Regions from separate parts of the Aliiglaciecola sp. NS0011-25 genome, predicted to be linked through region 3. Evidence: predicted binding sites of a transcription regulator. Region 3 holds the regulator's gene; each other region holds the start of a gene.
The links. The regulator FNR, encoded in region 3, switches genes on or off when oxygen is low (the NO sensors DNR and NnrR bind a similar motif). The targets are predictions, from matches to a motif close to TTGATCTAGATCAA.

Region 1: the regulator FNR is predicted to act here: its motif matches at 1,807-1,820, upstream of ABWV72_RS01840 (HP1242/YdcH family protein).
Region 2: the regulator FNR is predicted to act here: its motif matches at 1,508-1,521, upstream of ccoG (cytochrome c oxidase accessory protein CcoG).
Region 4: the regulator FNR is predicted to act here: its motif matches at 1,482-1,495, upstream of uspE (universal stress protein UspE).

The regions. Positions count from the first base shown of each region.
Region 1 is NZ_BAABWR010000001.1:409,747-412,937, reverse strand. It holds gene ABWV72_RS01845 (Xaa-Pro dipeptidase) at 2-1,294, shown strand; gene ABWV72_RS01840 (HP1242/YdcH family protein) at 1,891-2,142, shown strand; gene ABWV72_RS01835 (hypothetical protein) at 2,183-2,650, shown strand; gene ABWV72_RS01830 (SCO family protein) at 2,741-3,191, opposite strand, start outside.
Region 2 is NZ_BAABWR010000003.1:239,420-242,610, reverse strand. It holds gene ccoG (cytochrome c oxidase accessory protein CcoG) at 1-1,406, opposite strand, end outside; gene rutR (HTH-type transcriptional regulator RutR) at 1,553-2,230, opposite strand; gene ABWV72_RS04155 (malonic semialdehyde reductase) at 2,566-3,156, shown strand.
Region 3 is NZ_BAABWR010000019.1:15,385-18,575, forward strand. It holds gene ABWV72_RS15960 (heavy metal translocating P-type ATPase) at 1-126, shown strand, start outside; gene ccoS (cbb3-type cytochrome oxidase assembly protein CcoS) at 149-334, shown strand; gene ABWV72_RS15970 (sulfite exporter TauE/SafE family protein) at 331-996, shown strand; gene fnr (fumarate/nitrate reduction transcriptional regulator Fnr) at 1,022-1,759, shown strand; gene uspE (universal stress protein UspE) at 1,874-2,806, shown strand; gene ttcA (tRNA 2-thiocytidine(32) synthetase TtcA) at 2,943-3,191, shown strand, end outside.
Region 4 is NZ_BAABWR010000004.1:202,489-205,679, reverse strand. It holds gene ABWV72_RS05290 (hypothetical protein) at 1-345, opposite strand, end outside; gene uspE (universal stress protein UspE) at 506-1,417, opposite strand; gene ABWV72_RS05280 (F0F1 ATP synthase subunit gamma) at 1,565-2,467, opposite strand; gene ABWV72_RS05275 (alternate F1F0 ATPase, F1 subunit alpha) at 2,469-3,191, opposite strand, start outside.

The DNA of each region.
Region 1 (3,191 bases), on a different contig from region 3:
TATGAAAGGATTTCAGCTCATTCGCAGTATGTTATTTTCTGTTTTTGGCGTATTTGCGGTAAATACTCTGGCCATTGCAGACACTCAGTTTGTTTATGCAGACGCCTTTGTGAATGTTAAAACCGGTAAATTGGTCACGCGTCCGTTATTAGAAATTCAAGACGGTAAAATTGTCAAAATTACCGCCAATAAGCGTGCCCCAATGCCGCAAAACACCGTCGATTTGAGCGGTCATACACTTTTACCCGGTCTGACCGATATGCACGTTCATCTTACTGCCGATTCACAACAACATGGTTATAGTGGCTTAGCTGACTCTTTACCTAGAGTGACATTAACGGGCGCAAAACATGCGAAAGTAACTTTAATGGCTGGCTTTACTACCGTGCGGGATGTAGGCGCTCCAGGTTTTTCCGATGTGGCACTGCGTGATGCGATTAATGATGGCGACATTGAAGGGCCACGGATGTTTGTCGCAGGAAGCTCTTTAGGTGTTACCGGTGGGCACTGTGATAACAATCTGTTGCCTGCTGAATATAAAGTGACAGCCGATGGTGTGGCAGATGGTCCTTGGGGAGTGCGTAAAAAAGTTCGGGAGAATATTAAGTACGGCGCAACTGTGATTAAGTTTTGCGCCACAGGTGGGGTGTTATCTAAAGGCACTAAAGTAGGCGTTCAGCAATATACGCTAGAAGAAATGCAAGCCATTGTTGACGAAGCTCATATGCGAGGATTAATAGTGGCGGCTCACGCACACGGAACCGACGGCATTGTCAGTGCGATAAAGGCGGGTGTAGATTCAATAGAACATGCTTCATTTCTTAATGACGAGGCGATTTCTTTAGCTAAGAAAAACGGAACTTACTTTTCTATGGATATCTACGTTACTGAATTTATTCTAAGTGAAGGCAAAAACGCAGGCATATTAGAGGAGAGTTTAGCGAAGGAACGTACGGTAGGTAAAAAGCAGCGTGAAAACTTCAGAAAAGCAGTAAAGGCGGGCGTCAATATGGTATTTGGCAGCGACGCAGGGGTTTACCCCCATGGTGACAACGCCAAACAGTTTTCGCGAATGGTAGAGTTTGGTATGACACCACTGCAAGCCCTACAAGCAGCTACTATCAACTCGGCGAAGCTTCTCCAGCAAGAACAGCTATTTGACAGCATTGAAGAAGGGAAAATGGCCGACATAGTCGCGATCAAAGGCAACCCATTAGATGACATCAGTTTACTTGAGAACGTTGTTTTTGTGATGAAAGAAGGTACTGTGTATTTACAACCAGCGCTTAAGTAACCTGAAAAACCGCGGCACAAAACTCGTTGATCAGAAAAACGCACTGTTAACTATTGCAACTTGCTTTTTCGTTGCCTTAGCCGCTTTTCGCGCTTTTTCCGCTGTTTTATTTTGTCTCGCCAAACAGAAACAACGATTGCCGCTATTATGCCAACAAATAAGGCAGCGATTCCTACTCCAGACCAAAAACACAATTGCTCATATACGCATGGTATGCCAATTTGAATCTCCGTATTGTTCACAATATTTGGTTACTCCATGCATATAGGACAGTGTCAATTGGTTAGCTATGAGTGAGTTGTCACCCTAATAGCTTTTATACTATCGATATATTAGACCTGTTGTTTGTAGATAAAATTTCCGGCACTGCGCAGTGGCGGTCAAATTCAGTTGTAACCAGCACTATTCTATAATTCGACTACAATTAATTAAATCAAATGCCATTGCCACAAGCAGGTTGCATACTTAGGAAATTAGCAGCGCTATAAGTTCAGCGTTTTATCACCCTAAACCTGACCTAGATCAATATGTAAGACTACCTAAGCAGTACACTGAAGTTATCCAATTAGAGCGATAAACATAAGGTAAATTTCAGCATGCAAATAGAAAAACATACACTAACTAATGACTTTCCAGAACATCATCATACTATTCGTCATCTTAAAATGAACGATAGACATTTTGCTAAACAATTTGATCAGTATCATGATGTAAATAAAGAAATTCATCATATTGAAGAACAGAATGAAGCTGTTTCAGACGATTATTTAGAGTCGTTAAAAAAACAACGTGTGGTACTTAAAGATCAATTATTCGCGCAAATAACCGAGACTGAGAAAGCGCTGTAATTTTTCGCTAACTTTTTGATAATGATAAGGCGGCTATAAGATGAAAATGCACAAAAGTTTATTTGTATTCTCCGTTTCCCTGCTGTTTTTCAGTATTACGTTAATTCAGGGATGCTCAAGTCAGATGGCCGCTAATCTCAGAAAAGTAACCTACCCACCTGATTTCAAATACGTGGAGCCGTCACAGCTACGTTCGGATATGGATCGTCTCGCGCAACAAATGCGGGTATTGGAGTTTGCGTTAAGCCAGCAACATGAGCCGCAAAGTGTCGGTTTTGCTAAGCAACAACAGCAAGTATTATCTACTTTGCAGAATATTGAAAAGATAGCTTCTGGATTGCGCGCAGGAGATGCGGGGGCCAGTCACCCTTTTCTTCAAGACTATATGCGTGACTTTGTTAGTAAAGTAGACAATGCACGCATTGCCGCGTCTTTAGAAAAACCGAGTTATTACTTGGCTGGGAAAGTGTCTGGTGCCTGTACTAACTGTCATAGCGTAAATCGCTAAGCTCGTTCAAAAATAGCTAAAAAACTGCGGGGTCAGATCCCGCAGGTTTCAACGGCTCTGACCCTGCAGTTACCGCAGGTTTTGCTGGTCTTATTGTTTTGCCGTGTTTGTCTTTTTTAAGCTTTCAATGTCGGCTATTAGATAGGCCACAGAGGCTTTGTTAAGACCATTGTATATGCCACGAACGTGTCGGTTTTGATCAATCAATAACAGACTTTCGGTATGTAAAAAATCATCTGTGTTTTGAATGTTACCCAAATCTTCACTGGCAAAATAGGCCGACTTGGCAAGTGAATATATCGCGTCCCTATCTCCGGTGGCTAAATGCCATTTGCCACTAACGATGCCATTGGTATCCGCATAATCTTTCAACAAAGCAACTGAATCAGAGGTTGGTCTAATAGAGTGTTGAAGAATTTTCACCTCAGGATCATCAATGAACCTTTCTTGAACCGCAATCAATTTCGATCTAATCGATGGGCAAATTCCTGGGCAAGTACTAAAGAAGAATCCGGCAACATAGATTTTATTTTCAAAGGTT
Region 2 (3,191 bases), on a different contig from region 3:
TCACTCATTTGAACAGGATCGTCACTGTCTGTTGAGGTCACCTTAAACTGAAATTCAGTCACGGTTTCATCTAACGCATAGGGATCGATTGCGATGCTAATCGGTAAGTTCAACACTTCCCCGCCAGCAACAGTCACCTGAGTTGGACCGATATATTTATTGCCTTCTAAGCCAACCACATCAATTTTATAGGTGTGCTCAGCTTGGGATTTATTCAGTACTTTTAAGGTATACACATTTTCAATTAGACCATCGTTTGTTTCTCTGAATAACGAATTTCGGTCTCTGATAATGTCTACTTCTAGTGGTACCCGTGCAATAATTTCATAGGCCAAAAGAGAGGTCATGATAAACAGTACTATGGCATAACCAATCAATTTGGGACGGAATATCTTAGTTTTACCGCCGGCCAATTCATGTTCTGACGTAAAGCTAATGAGTCCTTTGGGATAATTCATTTTTTCCATTACCCCATTACACGCGTCTACGCAGGCACCGCAGTTAATACATTCGTATTGCAAACCATTGCGGATATCTATACCTGTTGGGCACACTTGAACACACAAGTTGCAATCGATACAGTCACCAATGCCTTTTTGTTTAATCTCTTCGTGACTGGTTTTTCTGGAACGAGGTCCTCGTTTTTCGCCTCGAGTTGGATTATACGCAACGGTAAAGGTATCTTTATCAAACATTGCTGATTGAAATCTGGCGTAGGGGCATATGTGAGTACACATAATTTCACGCATCCAGCCAGCATTACCGTATGTGCAAACCGTAAAGAAAATGACTGAAAAGCCCGCCCAAAAACTAACGTCAAAGGTAAAGAAATCAATAAATAACTGGTTAATCGGCGTGAAATAACCGACAAAGGTCAATGCTGTTAACAAGGCCACCGACACCCAAGCGAAGTGTTTCAGCGCCTTTCGCCAGAATTTGTCGAAATCCATTTCACGCTGGTCTAATTTAATCCGCTTGTTTCTAGCACCTTCTATTTTTTCTTCAAACCAAATATAAATGAAAGTCCAAGTGGTTTGTGGACACATAAAGCCACACCAAACTCGTCCGGCAAAGGTGGTTACAAAGAATAATGCGAAGGCACCAATAATAAGGATCCAAGCCAATAAGGTTAAATCTTGCGGCCAAAGAGTCAGACCAAATATATTAAAGCGCTGAGCTCCAATATCAAATAGTACCGCTTGATGTGAGTTAAATTGAATCCACGGGATGAGCGCAAAAATGCCAAGAAATATTAAGCCAAAAAAACGTCGAAAGGTTTCTAGTGTGCCTTCAACAGCGCGGACATATATTCGACTTCGTGGGGTGTACGCGTTTTCGTGTTGACTGGCTTCTGGTTGGTGAACTTTTACAGCGGATATATCTTTGATTGGAATGCGTTCACTCATTCATCTTTCCTTTACGGGACTGCTAGAAACTCCGGCTAATTCGAAATTTCTATAGGTTAGTAATTAATCCCCCTATTATCGCACAGACTGCTCGCTAGTTGTTAATCTGGATCAATGAATTAACTGGTTTTTTTATCGATTCAACCCTATTTAGGTCGCACCCCGTTAAGAACAATAGACTGAATGTTATTTAAGGTCGACGCAAAAAATTCCGGGTCATCTAAATTTTGACCGGTTACAGCCTCCACTTGCACACGGAAATCAGCATAGTGTTGGGTTGTTGCCCAAATACTGAAAATTAAATGATAGGGATCGATTGGCGCCAGTTTACCTGCTTCAATCCAACCTGAAATAACTTGAACTTTGGCTTCAACAATTGCCCTCAGTGGTGATTCGAGTTGATTGAACAAAAGCGGAGCACCTTGCACTACTTCCATACAAAATAAACGAGATTCCTTGGGGTTGTCGCGAGATAAAGCTAATTTTACTTCGATATAATTCGAAATGGCTTCGATGGGATCTTGCTCTGAATTAAACCCCTGTAGTGGCATTAACCAAACGTCTAATAATTGCTGAATTACCTCTACATAAAGCTGTTCTTTACTAGCAAAATAGTAGAGTAAGTTTGTTTTCGATACTTTGGCTAAGTCTGCGATCTGTTCAACACTTGTGCCGTGCACACCATTACTCGAAAACAAGTCGAGGGCCGCTTGCATTATCACTTTTCGTTTATTGCGTTTTGCTTCAGTACGCTTACTTTGCGTTTTGGGGCTTGAGACACGTTTCGACTTTTTTTGTGTTTTTTTCACTAATGTTGAACTCATATGTCTACTTATATCCCATTTTAGTTTATTCCCTGTCCTTTATGTTTTAACCAAGATTGAGAAATTAAGCAATCCCAAGAGTTTGTAATTTTTAATAATTAGCCTAATTGGAGTTCTTATGTTTAGCTCTTTGTGCAGCTTCTAAACTGCAAGCTGGTGGAATGATAGATGCCAAATGACAGTTTTTTTGTTTATGCCTAACATAGGTGTAGAGTATAAAACTGACGAGTTTAGTCAGCGTTTATTTTAACCCCTCAATCACCATTTGAATGGATGTTAAATAGAAGCTTAATGTGAAGTGCCTTTAACCCAACCCATTTTTGGAATTTAAAAACATGACAACCCAATTAGATGACACCGCGTTAGCGCAATTATTTACTCATGCCCATACTCACACTGCTTGGCAAGACCAAAACATACCTGAAGAATTATTGTTGCAGTTATATGACCTAGTTAAGTTGGGCCCAACCTCGGCAAATTGTAGTCCTGCTCGTTTTGTATTTATTCGCTCTGATGAGGCAAGAGAAAAACTAAAACCTGCTTTATCTAAGGGCAATGTGGAACAAACCATGAGCGCACCCTGTACCGTAATTGTTGCTTACGATAGTGAGTTTTACGAACAGTTACCTATGTTGTTTCCTTATGCTGATGCTCGCAGTTGGTTTACATCCAGCCCTGATGCGGCCTATGAAACCGCTATGCGCAATAGTTCGCTACAAGGCGCTTATTTAATTAGTGCTGCCAGAGCGCTAGGGCTAGACACAGGGGCAATGTCAGGGTTTAATCCTGAACTACTGAATCAAATTTTCTTCGAAAACAGTACGTGGAAAGTGAATTTCTTGATTAACTTAGGATACGGCGATGGCACAAAAGTGCATAAGCGACTTCCGCGTTTGGGGTTTGAAGAAGCTTGTAAAATTTTATAGTCCTTTGGCTTTACTCTCCAGCTAAAGGCAAATGT
Region 3 (3,191 bases):
ATTGGCTATAACGCGTTAATTCTTCCCCTAGCAGTAGCCGGATATTTAAGCCCGTGGATGGCCGTAATTGGCATGTCGTTAAGTTCAATTATTGTGGTCGCAAACTCTATTCGTTTACTACGTTAACCAGCGCTAATAGGAAATTAAAGTGAGTATCATTTATGTGCTAATCCCCATCGCTATTGTGCTAGTACTGTTAGCCATAGGGATCTTTTTTTGGGCGGTCAAATCCAATCAGTTTGAAGATTTAGAGCGTCAAGGATACAACATTCTATTCGATGATGACGTGGATAAAAAAGTACAAGTAAAAAAGCCAAAAACTAACGACAAATGAACGACTTAAGCTGGTTTTCTGCAATATTAATCGGACTTGCTGGAAGTGTGCATTGCGCTGGGATGTGCGGTGGAATTGTGACCTCATTTACCTTTGCATTACCAAAGAATAAGTCACAATGGCCGTATTTAATTGCCTATAATTCAGGCCGCATTTTATCTTATAGTTTCGCTGGCGCAATCGCTGGGCTGTTGGGTCAGATCGTCACCACAAAATCCTTTATCAATCCTCAAGCACTGACCCTTTTTGGCGGAGTATTTATGGTTCTGCTTGGATTATATGTGGGACAGTGGTCAAAACTACTGGTTAAAGTAGAAAAAGTTGGCGCTATTTTTTGGCGTAAAATTAGTCCCATATCAAAGCGTTTCATTCCCTTTAAACACCCAATCTATGCTGTACCCTATGGCCTAATCTGGGGCTGGTTGCCCTGTGGATTGGTTTATTCGACGTTAACATGGAGTGTTTCCACCGGCAGTGTGGTACAAGGTGCTATCACCATGTTTTGCTTTGGCTTGGGCACTTTGCCCATCATGTTAGCAATGGGAGCCAGCGCCAGCCAAATAAGAGGATGGTTGACCCAACCAGTGGTAAAACGAAGCGTTGCAGTCTTATTATGCTTATTTGGCTTGATTTTATGTTACCAAGGGATTCATAATTGGTAACTAATGAATTAATTGGAATTAACTAATGTCAGATCCGAACAAGTTCAGTATTCGCTGCCAAAACTGCAGTTTTAATCACCTATGTATACCGGTGGCTCTGAATCAGACTGAAATGGAGAGTTTGGACGAAATCATAGAACGCAAGCGCCCTTTGCATAAAAATGATCAATTAACTATTCCTGGGCAAAAATTTACGTCGCTGTTTGCAGTAAGAACGGGCTCATTTAAATCTTACATAACCTCTCCCGATGGCGAACAACAAATTACAGGGTTTCATTTTCCCGGTGATATTGTCGGCTTTGATGGACTATTTTCTGAAAAATATCAAAGTTATAATCAAGCGATGGAAACCTCCATGGTTTGTGAGTTACCTTACGACAAGTTAGATATTATGAGCGCACAACTTCCTACACTGCGCAAAGAAATGCTTAAAATTATGAGCACAGAAATAAACCAAGATCACAGTCTCATGATGTTATTAAACAAGCGCACAGCAGAAGAACGTCTTGCCCACTTCCTAATTAATCTATCAGATCGTTTTCGCTCCCGCGGTTTTTCTGAATTAGAATTTAATTTAACCATGACCCGAAACGAAATTGGTAATCACCTTGGTTTAACTGTTGAAACCGTGAGTCGTTTACTCACCCGTTTTCAAAAAGAAAATATCATCAAAGTTGATGGGAAATTTATACAAATTCTCAATTTGGCGGTACTTAGAGAAAAACTTGGTGAACACGTTTTAAATAAACAAGCCTGCGGTTAAGTCTTTTAATTTAAATTGATTCAGGTCAAAACAATTAGTCTGTTAATTGGCAAACTAGCTAAAGTAGCCATACACTTAATATACGTAGTGTAAACGTTTGAAGGGAATTAATTTATGTCCGTATTTAACAAAATACTAGCTGTTGTAGACCCAACTACAGAAGATCAAAAAGCGTTTAAAAGAGCGCTTTTATTGGCAGAAAAGACCGGCGCCAGTATTACTGCGTTTCTGTCCATATATGATTTCTCTTATGAAATGACCACTATGCTCACCGTGGATGAAAGAGAAACGATGCGCCAAGCTGTGGTGGATGACAAAACCGATTGGCTTGCCAATATAGTTGAACCCCTAGCGGCTAACTCATCTATTTCAGTAGATATAAAAGTGGTCTGGCATAATCGGCCATATGAAAGTGTATTGTTCGAAGTGATTGATCACAGCTATGATTTAATCGTCAAAGGAACCCACGAGCATGACACCCTAAAGTCAGTGATATTCACCCCTACTGATTGGCATATCCTACGTAAATCACCGGTTCCAGTTTTACTTGTCAAAGAACATGATTGGCCTATTAATGGCAATATTTTAGCTGCGGTAGATGTGGGCAGTGAAGATGAAGAACATCATAGCTTAAACAAGTTAATCACTAAAACCGCTGGATTGATGGCTGATTTACTGGAAGGACATGTAAACTTGGTTAATTCTTACCCAGGTACACCGGTTAATATTGCCATCGAAATACCAGAGTTCGATCCGGTTGGCTATACAGAGTCAGTTAAACAACACCACGCCAAATGTATGCTTGAGCACGCTCAAGAATTCAATATCCCACAAGAAAATCAGCATCTTAGTGAAGGTTTGCCTGAGGATGTCATTCCTTCAGTGGCAAAAGCTATCGACGCAGAGTTAGTGGTTATCGGTACTGTAGGTCGCACCGGTATTACAGCCGCCCTTATCGGTAACACGGCTGAACATACAATAGATTCACTCAATTGTGACGTTTTAGCAATTAAACCAGAAGGCTTTGAGTGTCCTCTTAAACATTAACCTTACATAACCTTGTGATTCTTAGAAAATGACTGCAAACATTTAAATTTAGGGTGTTTATGTCCTTTATGAGGACAGGTATAATCCGCGCTGATAGCAATGTTTTTCTAGGAATAAGATGAGTAAGGTCGAGTCTCTGTCTGAGAGTAAAAAATACAGTTTTAATAAACTTCAAAAGCGCCTAAGACGAAATGTAGGCAAAGCAATTGCCGATTTTAATATGATCGAAGATGGCGATAAGGTAATGGTCTGCCTGTCTGGCGGAAAAGACAGTTACACCATGCTTGATATTTTAATGTTTCTGCAAAAGATTGCGCCAATTAAATTTGAAATTATTGCGGTTAATTTAGATCAGAAGCAACCAGGCTTCCCCGCTCAGATACTG
Region 4 (3,191 bases), on a different contig from region 3:
GAAAAACTGATAATTAACCTCGGCAGCTTGATAACCAGTAGATAATTGTTGCTTGATTGTATTACTGATATCAGAATCTAGAATCACCACTGCCACCGCTGTAATCCCCAGCTGCTTGCGTAAAAAGGTCTGCTTTTTAAACAAGTTATAAGTTGAAGGTGGAAATAAACTTTCTCCATATAAACAACTTAATTGCGCCCATGGACGGTTTTTATCAACCGTGCGGAAATTGTCAATCGTTTGCTGCAGTGAGCCCTCTAATGCTTCATCATTCCATGGGCCTCGCCCACTAAAAAGTAACACTTGGCCACATTTTCCTATGACATGCTCACCATGTTCTTGCAAAATAACTGTACCTTTAAATGCTTGTCTGACTAAGTTAAAACTATAGACCGGAAAAAGTAAAATTGCGTCTATAAGAATTAAAATATGCGATATTCAGCTAAAACCCATTTGAGCCATAGCGCTTAAATGGGTTTTAGCACAGTGGTGCAATTAAAAATGGTTACTTTTCGTTAGCCAGGTTCAGAGCCAATACCTCACAATTGAGTTCTGCCAAAATGGATTCAGCAGTATTCCCCAGAAATGCAGCGGAAATGCCTTTACGTGCCACTGTGCCTAAAATCACTAGCTGCGCATCAATTTGCTTGACCACATTTGGAATCACTTTTTCTGGCAAGCCTGCAACAACATGTTTTTTTGCCATACTTATTTCATGTTCTTTTTCCATCCCATCGAGTTTTTCACTATGAAATTGGGCACTATTGGCGCTGAGCTTTTCAAAATTGATAGTAGGAAAGTCAATCGACGCACTCATGTTATGCACTAAATAGGCGCTAACAGTATGTATTTCACTGCCGCCTAATTTGGCAAAAAGTCTAGCGGCTTCTAGTATGTCTTTATTTAATGCTACATGATTATCGTCTTTGGCCAACACATCTACCGCTGCCAAAATCGGCGAGTTTGTCCAAGTCTGGTGTTTCACAAGCAATAGCGGCGCTTTGCAATATCGCAGCAAATGCCGATCTAATGGTAACGCAAAGGGATTAATGCTCATGGCATCTGCAGAAATACGTTTTATAACCAGATCAGGTTGAATTTTGTCTACGGCGTCTTCTATCCCTTCATAAACTTCGCGACACCATTCAACATGGGTGGTGCACTTTATGTTCTTTTTCTCGAGATCTTCAGCAATGCTATTCATATAGAGATAGCGATCTGCAAGATATTCTTTTTTCATTTCTTTACGGTGGTCACTAGATAGAATATCGGTCAATTCTAAAATAGGTTCATAAATGACATTGAGAAGATGAATGTGCACTTCATTGAGCTCTGCAAATTTCAAGGCTCGAAGCAATGCTTCATGCTGCTTGCGCTTACCACTGATCACAACTAGAATTTTTTGCGGGGTTTTCATAGTAATCTCCATTAATGAATCAAACTTATACATTCCGACCATACACCGATTACCCAAGCAAAACTTGATGTCGATCAAACTTGATGAATAAACAGTTTAGTTCAATATTTCAGAACTAAATTTTAATTTTTCTGTTCTGCTTCGTTTTTATTCAGCCGAAGGGCTGAGGGCTTCAAAACCATTGACTAAGTCAGAAAGCTCTTCATCAATTGCACTTTGTCTGAGTTTGTTAAATGTCTTTTGCATCTGCTCTTGTAACTCTTCGATATTTTTTTCAGCCCGCTGCATGGCGATTAACCGACTGGCATTTTCGCTCGCGAGTGACTCAATACAACCTTTGAAAAGTGATGTGAAAATGTATTCTTTTATCAGCGTGCTAATGGTGAGCGTATTATTGACTAACAATTGTGGCAGACATTGATTAGGCCAAGTTAGAGAAACAAATTCGTGTTTCCACTTTTGGTCAATGGGTAATATTCGCTGAAAACAGGGGGCATAGTTAGGTTTATCTAGGGTACGATTGAAAAACAGATAGACCTCTTTGAGCTGATTGGTTTTTTGTTGGTGTTCAATTTCCAACAAAATTTCAGATACAAAAGAAGTAATGCTTTCTATTGAATTAGGCAGTGAAAACTGTTTTCCAAGTGGTGCATTTACGCCTTCTAGCAAAGATTGAATTCGTTCACCGGCGGTCCAAATAACTTGCGCTGCGCCGAAGTCTTTCCGTTTTGAATTTAAAAAGTCTACTAAAATATCATTAAATTGCCCCACTAATCCTTGATCTGAGCCAATTACAATTATGCCTATTTGGGTTTTATGATCTGATGGTTTAGATACTTTATCTGTTGTTGGGTAGTCACTTTTGTCGGTATTTAGAAAATAAGCCACTAGTCCTAATTGCACAGTTCGATAATAATCATCAAGTGAAAGCACGGCGTTTTCATATTGGTTGATATTGGCGGCAGCCATAGCTTTCATTGTTCTAACAACTGATTTTAAATCAGTTGCACTTACAATTTTACGTTGTAAATCGCTATTCGATTCACTCATATTAAGCTTCGCCAGTGACAGTGCTTTGGTCAATAGCAGCGTCAGTATTTGTATGGAAAGGTTCAAGCACCTCTTTAAACATTGCAAAGATGAGGTTTTGTTCATCTTTATTAAGGTCGTTGCTTAATTCTAAGTTGTTCAGAATATCCTGACTGAGGGTATTTATTCCTTTCACTACCGCATCTTGTGCCTCTTGGATATGTTCTAACGGAATAGTGTCAAAGAAATGATTTGTCAGGGCTAAGAGCACAACAATTTGTGCTGACACTGCTAGCGGTGACGATTCAGGTTGTTTAAGACAGGCACGAATGCGTTTTCCGTGCTCAATAGTCGCCAAACTATTTTCGTCTAGGCGTGCACCAAAACGGGCAAATGATTCCAACTCTTCAAATTGTGCATACTCTAATTTTAACGTACCTGAAACGGCTTTGAATCCAGCGCGTTGGGCTTTTCCGCCTACTCTGGAAACTGATTTTCCTACATCTACTGCCGGTAAAACCCCTAAATCAAATAATTTAGGAGATAAGTAAATTTGTCCGTCGGTGATTGAAATTAGGTTTGTGGGGATATAAGCCGACATATTTTGTTCTTCGGTTTCGATTATGGGTAAAGCGGTAAGAGAGCCGCCTCCATTTTCTTGATTTAAATGGGTAGAGCGTTCAAGTAATCTTGAGTGCAGATAAAAAATGTCGCCTGGAAATGCCTCTCTTCCTGGTGGTCTGCG